4 regions of the Cobetia sp. MC34 genome follow, and region 1 is predicted to be linked to each of the others. Evidence: predicted binding sites of a transcription regulator. Region 1 holds the regulator's gene; each other region holds the start of a gene.

Region 1 (3,616 bases):
CACGCACATCCGCGCCAGCGCCGGCATGAGCCTGTCCGGCGGCGAGCGTCGTCGGGTCGAGATCGCCCGTGCACTGGCCACCGAGCCGGACTTCGTATTGCTCGATGAGCCCTTCGCCGGCGTCGACCCCATCTCGGTGGGCGAGATCAAGAGCATCGTGCGCCAACTGCGCGATCGTGGCATCGGCGTGCTGATCACCGACCACAATGTGCGCGAGACGCTCGATATCTGTGACACCGCCTATATCGTCGGCGATGGCCAGATCATCGCCCACGGTGACGCGGACTCCATCCTGGCCAACCAGCAGGTGCGCGACGTCTACCTGGGCCACGAGTTCACGCTCTAGGGTCAGCGGCTGCGCTGAGTCCTCGCGAGGTAAAAGCTTCGAAAGCCGCTGCGTGATTTTATCGCGTAGCGGCTTTTTCATGTCTGACATCAGACGCATGCATGACGTCCATACCACCTTGGTGGAAACATGGCATGCAAGTTGCTTGAATATTCACGACAACCACTTGTCAGTGCCCCGAGTCACGGTATAGCGTAGTAAGCACGTTCCTTTGCCGTGAATTGACTGACTCCATGAAACCCACCCTGCAACTCCGCCTCGGCACCTCGCTGACCATGACGCCGCAGCTCCAGCAAGCGATCCAGCTGCTGCAGCTGTCGACGCTCGACCTGCGTCAGGAGATTCAGCAAGCCCTCGAGTCCAACCCCATGTTGGAGCTCGACGAGGACTACGAGTCGCTGGATGTCGTCGAGACACAGGATTCGAGCGAGATCTCCACTGCCGACTCCTCGAGCGAGATTCCCGAGGAATACCCCCTCGACAGTGACTGGTCGGACCTCTACCAGGACCACGCCGGTAGCCTGACCAGCTCCGGCAGTGGCAGCGGGAGCGAAGAAGGGCCGGACTTCGATCGCAATACCAGCGTCGAGAGCCTGCAGGACCACCTGCGCTGGCAGCTGGCGATGACCGACCTCGATGGCCGTGAACGCCAGATGGCGGAGAGCCTGATCGATGCCGTCGACGGTGCCGGTTATCTGAGTCTGTCACTCGATGAGCTGGTCGATGGCCTGCGCGGCCAGGGCCTGCCCGGCCTCAAGGCCTCCGAACTCGAGCAGGTATTGCTGCGTCTGCAGCAGTTCGACCCGACCGGCGTCTTCGCCCGTGATCTGCGCGAATGCCTGCTGCTGCAACTGGCACTGCTGCCGGATGACCTGCCGCTGCTGGCGCAGGCGCGCCGCCTGGTACGTCAATTCCTCGAGGCACTGGGCAACGATGACCGCAAGCTGCTCAAGCGCCGCCTGAGCCTTGACGATGACGAGCTGGATCACGTCATCCGCCTGGTACGCGCGCTCGATCCGCGTCCGGCATCCGCCTGGGGCGAGCCCGCCAGCGATTACGTGATCCCTGATCTGCTGGTGCGCCATACCCGCCATGGCTGGCAGGTCGAGCTCAACCCGGAAGCGCTGCCCAAGCTGCGCATCCAGCCGGAATACGCCGCGCTGATCAAGCGTGCCGACAAGTCCGCCGACAACACCTTCCTCAAGGACAACCTGCAGGAAGCGCGCTGGCTGATGAAGAGCCTGTCATCACGCAATGACACCCTGCTCAAGGTCGGCCGCGAGATCATGGCGCGCCAGATCGACTTCCTCGAGCAAGGCGAGGAAGGCATGAAGCCGCTGATTCTGGCCAACATCGCCGAAGTGGTCGAGATGCACGAATCGACCATCTCGCGGGTCACGACCCAGAAGTACATCCACACCCCGCGCGGCGTCTTCGAGCTCAAGTTCTTCTTCTCGAGCCAGGTCGGTGGCAGCGGCAGTGGCGACGCCCACTCAAGCACCGCCATTCGTGCCCGCATCCGCAAGCTGATCGCGGAAGAGCCGGCCCGCAAGCCTCTCTCCGACTCGCGGCTGGTCGATCTGCTCGCCAGCGATGGCATCGAGGTCGCACGCCGTACCGTGGCCAAGTATCGCGAGGCGATGGGCATCCCCTCCTCCAGCGAGCGCAAGCGTCTGGCCTGAGGCGTCACCTGCGGCTGCCATGCCCTGCTTTCACCTCCACAATGGCAGCCGCCGCCAACCTCAAGCGCTGGATTTTCCGCTCATCAGCCTCTGACTTCGCGGGCAGCGGTACGCCTGTCGCGCGCTCGGTCATGCCGTCAACCGCTCATCAATTGCCCGTCATGGGCCATGACGGCGCGCAGGATGACGGTAAAAAACCGCCGTTCCGGCAGCGTCATTCACCGTCAATCGCATGTTTTTAAAGTCACTTTTGCGCGTATTGCACCTGGATGACACCCGGAGAACCTCCCGGAACGCCGCTTGCTCCACGCAATCGAAGCGCCTGAAAGGCGACGTACATGCAGGCATTGGCGACGAAAACCCGCCTTCTTGCGCGTCTTTCACGCACCACCCACCAGACGTGCCCTTGAAGTCCACTCCGTTACCCCTCAATGAGTTGAAGACAAGCACTGAGCCACGATGCAGCGCAGCGTTGATCTTTGCGCAAAGCTTGGGCATTGTCGGTACAGACGCTCACGACATCTGACGCCACTGGCAAGGGTGCGAAAACATCGCCAGACGGTGGCCGTCAAGCCTGTTGCAGAGCGTCCGATCAGGGTTTGCTCGTAGTCAAAAAGGGTTACAATTGAATGGCAACCCGCTGGATAAAGGAGCGTGTCCATGCAAGTGAATATCACCGGGCATCATGTGGAACTTACCGATCCTCTCCGCGATTACGTCAACGAGAAGCTCGCTCGCCTCGAACGGCATTACGACAACATCACCAATGTTCAGGTGACACTGTCGATCGAGAAGGAGCGCCAGCAGGCTGCCTGCACCTTGCACGCGGCAGGCGCTGACCTCCACGCCCTGGCAGAAGACCCCAACATGTACGCTGCCATCGACGCGCTCGCCGACAAGCTGGATCGCCAGCTGGTCAAACACAAGGAAAAGTCCCAGGCTCGCTCTCAGGGCACCGGGACCCGTTGACCTTCAGCCATGACACTTGATCAGATCCTTCCCCCCGAGCGCACGCTTTACGGTGTCCCCGGGGGGAGCAAGAAGCGGGTGCTTGAATTCTTCAGCACCTTCATCGCACAGAACATTCCCAGCCTGGATAGCCAGGAAGTCTTCTCGCGCCTGATCGGGCGCGAGAGACTGGGGTCGACCGGCATTGGCCACGGTGTGGCCGTGCCCCATGCACGCAGCCCGCATTGCAAGACGCCAATCGCTGCGTTTCTGAAGCTCGGTGAACCCATCGACTTCGATGCCATCGACGGAGAACCCATCGATCTGCTGTTCGTGCTGCTGGTGCCTGAGGAAGCGGATGAAACTCATCTGACGCTGCTCGGGCAGGTCGCGGAATTGCTCAATTCCCCGACCAATCGCTCGGCCCTGCGCCAGGCAGACAGCCAGCGTGCACTCTTTGAGGCATTGACCCAAGCCATCGCCGAATTACCGGCGCGCTGAATGACAGGCCCGGACATCGTCCGGGCTTTCGTCTTGCTGGCCTCCCATCGGCCGACGTACAGCGCACTGATAGCGGGCAGCCTTCTGCCCCACCCCTGCATTCTTTCGACGTTGACCTCGCCCTTGGAGAGCACTTCAT
Region 2 (3,616 bases), on a different contig from region 1:
ATCCGGGTGGAAGCAGGGTTCGTTGCGGCGCAGTGCCATGCGGCGCTTGAGGGCGTGGAAGACCTCATGGGTCGCGGTGTTGGGGCTTGCCAGCAGCGCTTCCAGTTCATCGCGCTGCCATTTGCGGCGATTGATGGCGCGCAGATGACCATCGCGCTCGACGCCTTCCTGGTGGTTGGGGGTCGCGGTCAGCGAGTGGATGTACAGCCCCGGGATGCCCTGCAGGCTCAGCATCAGGGTCTGACTGGCGATGAAGCGCTCGATCTGCCACGGGTCCTGGCCGCGCCGCGTGCCCTTGAGCGCATCGAAGTAGCTGATGTTGAGCTCATAGGGGGTGTCGGCGCGCCCGGGGTTGGCGCGCATGCTGACGTAGCCACCGAAGTCATGCACCAGCCGCACCAGGGTGTCGCGCTCGTGGTCGGGCAGCAGGCCCTCAAGGGCGCGAACGCCGATACCGTCGTGACTGGCGGTGAAGTTGAAGTAGCTGCAGCCGGAAGGCAATGACGGCAGGCTGGTGGCCCACTGGGTCAGGGCGCTGGCATCGCCGGAGGTCAGGGTGTGCAGGGTCAGCGGCGGCAGCGTGAACTGATAGATCAGGTGCGCTTCATCGGCCTGGGCGCTGCCCTCGATGGCGGTGAGGCCGTGCTGTGACAGGCGGTCGAGCCCGAAGTAGGACATGTTCTCGGCGTGGGGCACGTTGGTCTCGGTGATCAACAGGCTGCCGGGCGCCAGATGGTCGACGATGGCGCGCAGCAGGCGCACCACGGCGTGAGTCTCCGGCAGGTGGATGCAGGAGGTGCCCTGGCGTTTCCACAGGAAGGCCACCGCATCGAGGCGGATGATGCCCGCGCCCTGCTCGAGGTAATAAAGCAGGATGCCGATGAATTCGAGCAGCACATCGGGATTGGCGAAGTTCAGGTCGATCTGGTCATCCGAGAAGGTTGCCCAAAGATGGCGCAGGCCACGACGGGTATGCACCGGCGTGAGCAGTGCAGATGGGCGCGGGCGCACGACCTCGGAGACATCGGTGTCGGGGTCCATCTCGATGAAGTAGTCGCGGCCGGGCTGCACGCCGGCCAGATAATCGGCGAACCACAGTGACTCGCGTGAGCAGTGATTGATGACCAGGTCTGCCATCAGGTCGCGCTGCTCACTCAGGCGCCGGATGTCCTGCCAGTCGCCGAGGACCGGATTGACCTCGCGATAGTGGATGACGCTGAAGCCGTCATCGCTGCTCCATGGGAAGAAGGGCAGCACGTGGACACCGGACAGGCTGTCGTCCAGTCGGCTGGCGAGGAAGTCGTGCAGGGTCGCCAGTGGTGCCTCGCCTTCCTGCTGCAGGCTGTCGCCGTAGGTGATCAGCCACTGGTCGCGCTCGCTCCAGAGCGGCTCGCCTTCCGGTACGCGGGGGTTGAGGCGCGTGCGATGGAAATCCAGCACTGTCTCCAGGCGTCTGAGGACTTCTTCATGACGCTGTGGGTAGATCTCGGCGAGCAGGCGTGTGGCGTGCGCCTGGAAATCAGCTTGCGAGAGGCGTCTGGCGAGAGAGACTCTGGCCCGTGGTCTGGCGTTGTCCTCGCTCGGCGCAGGATCGGGTGCAGTGGATGTCGAGTGATCGGGAGATGACGTATCGGACATGGGCAATCCTCGTGGCAGCAAAAGCGGTCAGACTCTGCCTCGTGAGCCGCAATGGGCAGAGCGTGTCGCGGGTGATCTTCGGGAAGCCCGCCGGCGCAATCCTGCGGGGCCGGTGGCAAGACTGGAAATCACATATCAGATGAAGTCGGCTGGCCGTCGCTTGGTGAAATGCCTGAATAGCGCATCGCTCAGCGGCGCCCGTGGGTGACGGCCTGGCGCCTTTACTCATGAGTCATGCACGCCTCGGGCCAGATTCGTCAAGCCTGCAAGGCAGGACGGCCAGCCTGCATGTGCCGGCTGGCCGTCCTGTCCGGCGTCATGTGGCCTGCGGCCAGCTGACGCCACTGCGCTTCATGACACGCTTTACTTGCGCAGCACGCGATACAGAATCAGCAGAATGACGGCGCCGAGCACGGCGATGACAAAGCTGGCCAGATTGAATCCCGTCACTTCACCGAAACCCATCAGGGTGCCGACCCAGCCACCGACCACGGCACCCAGGATGCCGATGATGCTGGTGACGATGATGCCACCCGGATCCTTGCCGGGCACGATCACCTTGGCGATGATGCCGGCAATAAGACCGAATATGATCCATGCAATGATTCCCATGTCGCAGCTCCTTGCGTCATCGTGAACAATCTCGCGGCAGAGATCATTCGCCGCCAGTCGTGAAAGGATTTCACGGCTCGGGCAAGCGTCCTTGTGAGGCGCTGCACCCTGATGTCATCTTTCGGTTATCGCGCGGGGATTTCAAGCCTGCCGGGCAGGTTGATTGACGCTTTCGCCGCGGTGTCCGCCACCCGAGGCGACAATCCAGGAAACCCCTGTCGCCCTTTGATCGCTCCCCAAGGCTAGTTCAGATAGGTCGAGGCTGACATAGGCTCCCGTGGCGGGGCCTTAACGGTTACAATACCCGCCATTCGCTGTCATTCGGCTGCGCTGCGCCACTTCCTCGCTGTGCTTCGCGCGGGGCCGCAGCCACCTCGCACCCAAGCAGGCTCTCCAACATGCACTGTCCCTTCTGTGGAACTCATGAAACCAAGGTCACGGATTCCCGACTGGTGGTCGAGGGTGACCAGGTGCGGCGGCGTCGCCAGTGCGCGGCCTGCGGTGAGCGTTTCACGACCTACGAAACGGCGGAGCTGGTCATGCCGCGCGTGGTCAAGGGTGACGGCTCGCGTGAGAGCTTCGATGAGCACAAGCTGCGTGCCGGCATGCTGCGCGCGCTGGAAAAGCGCCCGGTTTCTTCCGAGCTGATCGAGGCCGCGGTGGAGCGCATTCGTCAGCGTCTGCGTGCCACCGGCGAGCGTGAGATAGAGGCGCGGCGCATCGGTGATGAGGTCATGCAGCAGCTCAAGCGGCTGGATCAGGTCGCCTATATCCGCTTCGCTTCGGTCTATCGTCGCTTCCAGGATCTTGATGAGTTCCGCGCCGAGATCGACCGTCTCGCCCAGGAGCCCAGCTTCCTGCCGGGCGAGGAAGACGCGCGGCCCTGATGTCTCGACACGGTCATCCTTGCAGATGACCTCGAGGCCTGCGCCTGCTGGCCCTGTCGCGTCACGCTGCGTGGCTCAGGCCTCGGGGTATTGGCCGCCGCCTGGGCAACGCCTGACCTTCTCTCGTTTCACGCCAAGGTATCGCATGTCTCTTTCTCCCCGTGCTTCTCGTGCTCACCGTGACAGCCACTCTCGCGACCGCAGTGCTCCCTCGGCGCGTGATGCGCGCCACATGGCCCACGCCCTGCGCCTGGCGCGACTGGGCAGCTACACGACGCAGCCCAATCCGCGTGTCGGCTGTGTGCTGGTAGAGGCCGAGACTGACGAGGTGATCGCGAGCGGCTTTCATGTGCGTGCCGGGGAAGGGCATGCCGAGGTCAATGCGCTGGCAGAGGCGGGTGAGCGCGCGCTGGGCTGCGTGGCCTATGTGACGCTGGAGCCCTGCTCCCACACCGGGCGTACCGGCCCTTGCTCACTGG
Region 3 (3,616 bases), on a different contig from region 1:
GCGAGGGGCTGGTGGGGCAGGAGCAGCTGCCAGCGCCCTTGGCGCCGATCAAGCAGGAGACGAGAGTCTCGGCGGGCACGGTCGAGGTCTATGAGGTCAAGCAGGGCGAGTGGATCCAGATCATCGATGTGGCGGGTCGTCAGTGCTCCGATTTCGTGGCCTTCGATGCCAATGCCTGGGCGCAGGGTAAAGAGCTGGGGCTGGACGCCGGCGCCACGCGCAGCCTGTCCGGTCATTGCATGCCCAATCCGGGGCTCTATTCGGTGTTCTTCGATCAGCATCTGCATCCGATGCTGGAAGTGGTGCAGGACACGGTGGGGCGCCATGACAGCTTCATGCTCGCCTGTTCGCCGCAGTATTACGAACACCACGGCTACTTCGGCCACGATAGCTGCACGATCAATTTCAACAATGCCCTGTCGGCGTCGCATGGCATTCAACAGCGTGCCAGCTGGCCGGCGATCAACTTCTTCTTCAATGCCTATGTAGAGCCCTGCGGCACCCTGGCGGTGGACGAGCCCTGGTCGCGTCCCGGCGATTACGTACTGCTGCGCGCCGACCGTGACCTCATCTGCGCCTCATCGGCCTGTCCGGATGACATCGACGCCGCCAATGGCTGGGTGCCGACCGATATCCAGGTGCGCATCTACGCCGCTGAACATGATTTCCCCCGTGGGATCGCCTATCGCAATCGGCCCGAGGAATTGCCGCGCATGACACTGCCCACCGCCTTTCATCCCTGCACCTCCGCCTTGACCAAGCAGTTCATCGACTACCACGGCTACTGGCTGGCCACGCATTACGAAGGATGGGGCGCGCGGGCCGAATATCTGGCCTGCCGCGAGCGGGTCGCGATGATGGATCTTTCGGCGCTGCGCAAGTTCGAGGTCGCCGGTCCCGATGCCGAACGCCTGCTGCAATACGCATTGACCCGCAATGTACGACGGCTCTCCATCGGCGAGGTGGTGTACTCGGCCATGTGTCAGGAAACCGGCGGCATGCTCGATGACGGCACCTTGTTCCGCATGGGCGAGCAGACCTTCCGCTGGATCTGCGGTGACCCGGCCAGCGGCCAGTGGCTCAGGGAGCTTGCCCAGCGCCAGGGCTATCGCGTCACGGTGCGTGACTCCACTCATCAGCTGCACAACGTCGCGCTGCAGGGCCCGAAGAGCCGCGAGGTGCTGGCGCCGCTGATCTGGAATGCGCGTACCCAGCCAGACGTTCAGGGGCTGGGCTGGTTCCGCTTCATGATCGGTCGTCTGTCGGGGCCGGATGGCATTCCGCTGATGGTGTCGCGTACCGGCTATACCGGCGAGCTCGGTTATGAAATCTGGTGCCATCCCAAGGACGCCCCGGCCGTGTGGGAGGCGATCTGGGCGGCGGGTGAGCCCCATGGCATCGCGCCGCTGGGACTGGATGCCCTCGACATGCTGAGAATCGAGGCGGGGCTGATCTTCGCCGGTCATGAATTCTGCCCGCAGACCTCCCCCTATGAGGCGGGCATCGGCTTCACCGTGCCGATGAGGAGCAAGGAGGATGATTTCGTCGGGCGGGCAGCGCTGCAACGCGAGGCGCCGGAATCACGGCATCGCGTGATGGGCCTGAAGATGCACAGCAGCGAGCTGGTCAGCCATGGCGACCTCGTCTACCACGGCCGCTATCCGGTGGGCGTGGTCACCAGTGCCACCCAGTCGCCGCTGCTCGATCGCTCCATCGCGATGTGCCGCCTGGCACCGGACTTCGCAAGCCCGGGAACCCAGCTTGAGATCGGCCAGCTGGATGGCCATCAGAAGCGCCTCGCCGCCGAGGTGGTGACATTGCCCTTCCATGACCCGGAGCGCCTCAAGGTGCGTAGCTGATCTCACTGCCAGGCGGGGGAATGAGAGGTGAGTCGCGAGCAATGACTTGCGTATATGCAGCGCCCTGCAAGTCATCTCACGGTGCATGCCGTGGCCGGCATGCCTCAATAACGCCCATCCTCCTCGCAGGGAAGGCTTCATGGGCTTCATATCTGAAGAGGAGTCCTCGATTTCAAGAATGACGCAGTAAAAACAACGAATTGCTGAGGGTGGCCAATCAGGGTCATCTGGCATGTCGCTTGCTTTATCCAGCAGGTCCCCTTGAAAAACAACAACAACCCCCGGACGGGCAGTGCCGCTTGCACAGTGAGGCGCGCTGATCCACAGGCTCCGGTAAAGGAGAAAAGACGATGGATGAAAAGACGTTGCAAAGCATATTGGATATGCATCAGGCGATGAACATCGAGGTGTTCTATTGGTGGTGTACCGCCATCATGTTCCTGATCCATGCAGGCTTTCTGGCCTATGAGATCGGTGCCTCGCGTTCCAAGAATGCGTTGGCATCCGGCATGAAGAACGTGCTGACGCTGGCCTCGATCATCCCCGCCTTCTACTTCGTGGGCTGGTGGATCTACAACGCCTTCCCCAACGGGCTGATCCCCATCGAGGCCTCCGCCGCTCTGCCGTGGAGCGCGAGCATGCGTCCGGACGCCGATGACATGGGCACCGGCATCTTCTTCGCCGCCTTTGCCCTGTTCGGCGCGACCACCGGCTCCATCCTGTCGGGGGCGGTGATCGAACGCATCCGCCTGGGGGCCTTCCTGATTCTGGCGGTGATTCTCGGTGCCGGTGTCTGGATCATGGCGGGCGCCTGGGGTTGGCATCCGGATGGCTGGATGCTGCACAAGCTGGGCTACCACGATGTCGGCGCCGCCGGTGTGGTGCACGCCGTGGCCGGCTTCTTCGCGCTGGGTGTGCTGCTCAATCTGGGAGCGCGCATCGGCAAGTACAGTGACGATGGCAAGCCGCAGGTGATCGCGCCGCACAACATGCCGATGACGTTGATCGGCCTGATGCTGATCATCGTCGGTTTCTTCGGCTTCCTCGGTGGCTGCATCATCTTCAACACCGGTGACATCGGCTGGACCACCATCTACGGCAATCGCACCAACCTTTCTGCCTTCGCCTTCAATACCCTGATGGGCTTCGGTGGTGGCGTGATCGGTGCTTATCTGTCCTCGCGTGATCCCTTCTGGACCATGTCCGGTGCTCTGGGCGGCATCATCACCGTCGCGGCGGGGCTGGATCTCTACAACCCGGGCCTGGCCTTCGTGCTGGCGGTCTCCGGTGGCGCCCTGATGCCGAAGATCGGCGCACTGCTCGAGAAGCGTGGCCTGGATGACTCCGTCGGCGCCTTCGCGGTGCATGGCTTCTGCGGCTTCTACGGCGTGGTACTGGTGGGTATCTTCGCGGCCGGCTTCCCGAATGTCGGCGAAGGCGTGCCGGACGTTTCCTTCACCGGCCAGCTGACCGGCGCGGTGGTGATGGCACTGACGGGCTTCATTCCGGGCTGGGGCGTGGCCTATCTGCTCAAGAAGTTCAACCTGCTGCGCGTGCCGCCGCATGTCGAAGTGCTGGGGCTGGACCTGTTCGAAGTCCCGGCCAAGGCCTATCCGGAAAGCCTGTCCTCCGAGACGAGCTCCAGCGTGCCGGCACGTTCCGGTGGGGTGGTCGCGGCGCCAATGGACAAGCGTCCTGACATCAGCTGAGTCCCGGTAGCTGAGCCCTGGTAGCTGAGTCCCGGCGCACATCCTGAA
Region 4 (3,616 bases), on a different contig from region 1:
TGCGCCATGTTGGCGCTTGCCCGGCATGTCGCGTATCACGACATCACGCTGCGTGGTCGTCATGCGGACCGTGAACTGCCGGCCTGACGCTGGCGCAGTGCTGATTGGCGCAATTTCCGATGGCCATCGTGCCGTCTCTATCCATACCTTGATATCCCGTCTGTGATATCCAATGCGAGGGTCCCCCATGACCGAACGTCTCGATGGCTCCTGGTTTACCGAAATCTTCGATCGCCACGGCAGCGCCTTCTCGCTCAAGGTCAGCCACAAGCTGCATGACGAGCAGACTCCTTATCAGCACCTCGAAGTCTATGCCACCGAGACCTACGGCAACCTGATGGTGCTGGACGGCTGCGTGATGCTGACTGACCGTGACAACTTCCTCTATCACGAGATGATGTCGCATCCGGCGCTGTTCGCTCATGCAGACCCCAAGCGTGTCGTCATCATCGGCGGTGGCGATTGCGGCACCCTGCGTGAGGTGCTCAAGCACCCGGGCGTGGAGAAGGTCACCCAGATCGATATCGATCCGGCGGTCACGCGTGCCTCCGAGCAATTCTTCCCGGCGCTGGTCGAGTCCAATGACGACCCGCGCGCCGAGCTGCTGTTCGAGGATGGCGTCAAGTGGGTCGACAACTGCCCGGATGAGAGCATCGACGTGCTGATCGTCGATTCCACCGACCCGGTCGGCCCGGCGGAAGGTCTGTTCAAGACCGACTTCCTCAAGCGCTGCCATCGTATCCTCAAGCAGGGCGGCCTGATGGTGCAGCAGAGCGAGTCCCCGCTCTATCACACCGATTCCATCATCAAGGACCTGCGCAACGACATGGGCGAAGCGGGCTTTGATAGCGTCGCGACCCTGCCGTTCCCGCAGCCGGTGTATCCGTCCGGCTGGTGGAGCTGCACCCTGGCGGGCAAGGGCTGTGACGTGAAGTCCTTCCGCGAGGAAGATGCTGCTGCCGCCACCTTCGCGCGTGACTTCTATACCGTCGAAGGCCATCGCGCTGCCCTGGTGCTGCCGCCCTTCATGCAGCGCCTGCTGGAGAAGTGATCTGCATGCACCTTGCGGTGGCAAGCAAGCCCCATCAGGCACGAAAACGTGCCTGATGGGATGAACAAGCGTTGAGTCAGTCAGACCGAGACATTGGTCGCAATCTGCCACTCGCGCCACATCGCTGCACCGCCAACGGCCGTTTCGCAATGAAACGGCCGTTTTTATTTTGCACCGATATGAGGCGAACTGGTCTCGCCATGAGCCTAACTGCGCGGCAATCGCGCGGAATGATCCGCCGCCCCACCCCGAGGCTTTGGCCTATAACACTGGGTTTTAGCGCTTTTTTCAGCGTTGAACGCAGCGGATCACGCGATAGGCGGAAATTGGAACGCGGCTTGCTATTGTCGATAGGTGCCATGCAATGCATTGCACCACTTCTGACTCGAGGCTGATCGAGCGGACTCCAGACTTTCGCGAGGGAATCACGATGCATAACAACAAGAAGCCACTGCTGATCGCTAGCGCCGCTGTCCTGGCCGCCTCCATGGCGACAGGCGCCAGTGCCGCGACCCTGGATAGCGTCAAGGAAAAGGGCTTTGTCCAGTGTGGCGTCAGCACCGGCTTGCCGGGCTTCTCGGCACCGGATGACGCCGGTAACTGGCAGGGCCTTGATGTCGACGTCTGCCGCGGCGTCGCGGCAGCCGTGCTGGGCGATGCCAGCAAGGTGCGCTATGTACCGCTGACGGCCAAGGAGCGTTTCACCGCGCTGCAGTCCGGCGAGATTGATGTCCTGTCCCGCAACACCACCTGGACGGCGACCCGTGACACCTCACTGGGCCTCAACTTCGCTGGCGTGAACTATTACGACGGCCAGGGCTTCATGGTAAGCAAGGACCTGGGCGTCTCCAGTGCCAAGGAGCTGGACGGGGCAGCCGTCTGCATCCAGTCCGGTACCACCACCGAGCTCAACCTGGCGGACTATTTCCGCATGAACGACATGTCCTTCGAGCCGGTCGTCTTCGATACCTCCGACCAGACCGTCAAGGGCTTCGAAGCCGGTCGTTGTGACGTCCTGACCTCCGACCAATCCCAGCTCTACGCGCTGCGTATCAAGCTCTCCGATCCGGCCTCCGCGATGGTGTTGCCGGAAGTCATCTCCAAGGAACCGCTGGGCCCCGTCGTCCGTCAGGGTGATGACCAGTGGTTCAACATCGTCAAATGGACCCTGTTCGCCCAGATCAACGCCGAAGAGATGGGGCTGAGCTCCGACAACATCGAAGAGAAGAAGTCGGACACCAACCCGAACGTCGCGCGCCTGGTCGGTGCCGATGGCAACTACGGGGAAGCCATGGGGCTGCCGGCTGACTGGGCCTACCAGGTCATCAAGCAGGTCGGTAACTACGGCCAGATGTTCGAGCGCAACGTCGGTACCGGCTCCGCACTGGGTATCGAGCGCGGCTTGAACGCACTGTGGACCGATGGCGGCGTCCAGTACGCCCCGCCGGTTCGCTGATGCGCGGGCTCGCCCTGTACTGCGGGTGGGCCTTGCCCCTCATGACAGGCTGAGCAAGGACGCTGGCCAGGGGAAGTGAGCGTCTTGCTCCACTTCCTCTGGCCAGCGTCATGTGGGGCCCGGCAACAAGAGGCCCCACATGAGCCCCGGCCTGTGAGGCCCAGCCTGTTCCTCGTGACCCATTCATCGAGTGCCGAGAGATAACTGATCTGCCGTTCGATAGGACGGCAGGCGGAAGTCGCATAGCTTTCCGGCGGAGATTGCCTGTATGACACAACCTGCTTCTCGCCCGCCGGCCACGGTCAAGCCGCCATTCTGGCGTGACCCGGCCAAGCGGGCACTGATCTTCCAGCTATTGATGCTGGCAGGCGTGTTCGGTGTGTTGGCGATCATCGTCAGCAATACCCTGACCAACCTCGAAAGCCGTGGCATCACCACCGGCTTTGCCTTTCTGGACAACACCGCAGGCTTTGGCATCCTGCAGAGCCTGATCGACTATTCCGAGCAATCCACCTATGGCGATACCTTCATCGTCGGCCTGCTCAATACCTTGTTGATATCCGCACTGGGTGTCATCGCCGCGACCGTGATCGGCTTCGTCATGGGGGTCGCGCGCCTGTCCCCCAACTGGCTGATCTCACGACTGGCGGCGGTCTATATCGAAGTCTTCCGCAATATCCCGCTGCTGCTGCAGATCTTCTTCTGGTATTTCGCCGTCCTGAGAACCCTGCCGAGTCCGCGTGGCTCGCTGTCGCTGGGCGAGGCGTTCTTCCTCAATGTTCGCGGCCTGTTCGTGCCGGCGCCCATCACCTCCAGCGGTTTCTCGGTGGTGATTGCCGTGTTCGTGCTGGCCGTCGTCGCCAGCGGCATCTTCAGCTACTGGAACCGCCAGCGTCAGGCACGTACCGGACAGCGCCTGCCGGCGGGCTGGATCTCGCTCGGCCTGATCATCGTGGCGCCGCTGCTGGCCTACTTCGCGATGGGCATGCCGCTGAGCTGGGAGCTGCCGGAACTCAAGGGCTTCAACTTCCGTGGCGGTATCACGGTCGTCCCCGAGTTCCTCGCCCTGTGGGTCGCGTTGTCGGTCTATACCGCTGCCTTCATCGCCG

The links. The regulator sigma-54, encoded in region 1, starts transcription at its own class of promoters, with help from an activator protein. The targets are predictions, from matches to a motif close to TGGCACNNNNNTTGCTNT.
Region 2: a site for sigma-54 is predicted at 1,872-1,889, ahead of IZU87_RS08080 (sugar phosphorylase). Genes of this name have one in related genera too.
Region 3: a site for sigma-54 is predicted at 2,088-2,105, ahead of IZU87_RS14060 (ammonium transporter). Genes of this name have one in related genera too.
Region 4: a site for sigma-54 is predicted at 1,379-1,396, ahead of IZU87_RS09735 (amino acid ABC transporter substrate-binding protein). Genes of this name have one in related genera too.

Annotation. Positions count from the first base shown of each region.
Region 1 is NZ_JADPPY010000001.1:259,680-263,295, forward strand. It holds gene lptB (LPS export ABC transporter ATP-binding protein) at 1-346, shown strand, start outside; gene IZU87_RS01155 (RNA polymerase factor sigma-54) at 580-2,028, shown strand; gene hpf (ribosome hibernation-promoting factor, HPF/YfiA family) at 2,689-2,997, shown strand; gene IZU87_RS01165 (PTS sugar transporter subunit IIA) at 3,007-3,477, shown strand; gene rapZ (RNase adapter RapZ) at 3,615-3,616, shown strand, end outside.
Region 2 is NZ_JADPPY010000011.1:51,309-54,924, reverse strand. It holds gene IZU87_RS08080 (sugar phosphorylase) at 1-1,638, opposite strand, end outside; gene IZU87_RS08075 (GlsB/YeaQ/YmgE family stress response membrane protein) at 2,002-2,250, opposite strand; gene nrdR (transcriptional regulator NrdR) at 2,649-3,137, shown strand; gene ribD (bifunctional diaminohydroxyphosphoribosylaminopyrimidine deaminase/5-amino-6-(5-phosphoribosylamino)uracil reductase RibD) at 3,370-3,616, shown strand, end outside.
Region 3 is NZ_JADPPY010000031.1:33,652-37,267, forward strand. It holds gene IZU87_RS14055 (DUF1989 domain-containing protein) at 1-1,859, shown strand, start outside; gene IZU87_RS14060 (ammonium transporter) at 2,210-3,568, shown strand.
Region 4 is NZ_JADPPY010000014.1:78,648-82,263, forward strand. It holds gene speE (polyamine aminopropyltransferase) at 188-1,051, shown strand; gene IZU87_RS09735 (amino acid ABC transporter substrate-binding protein) at 1,482-2,507, shown strand; gene IZU87_RS09740 (amino acid ABC transporter permease) at 2,776-3,616, shown strand, end outside.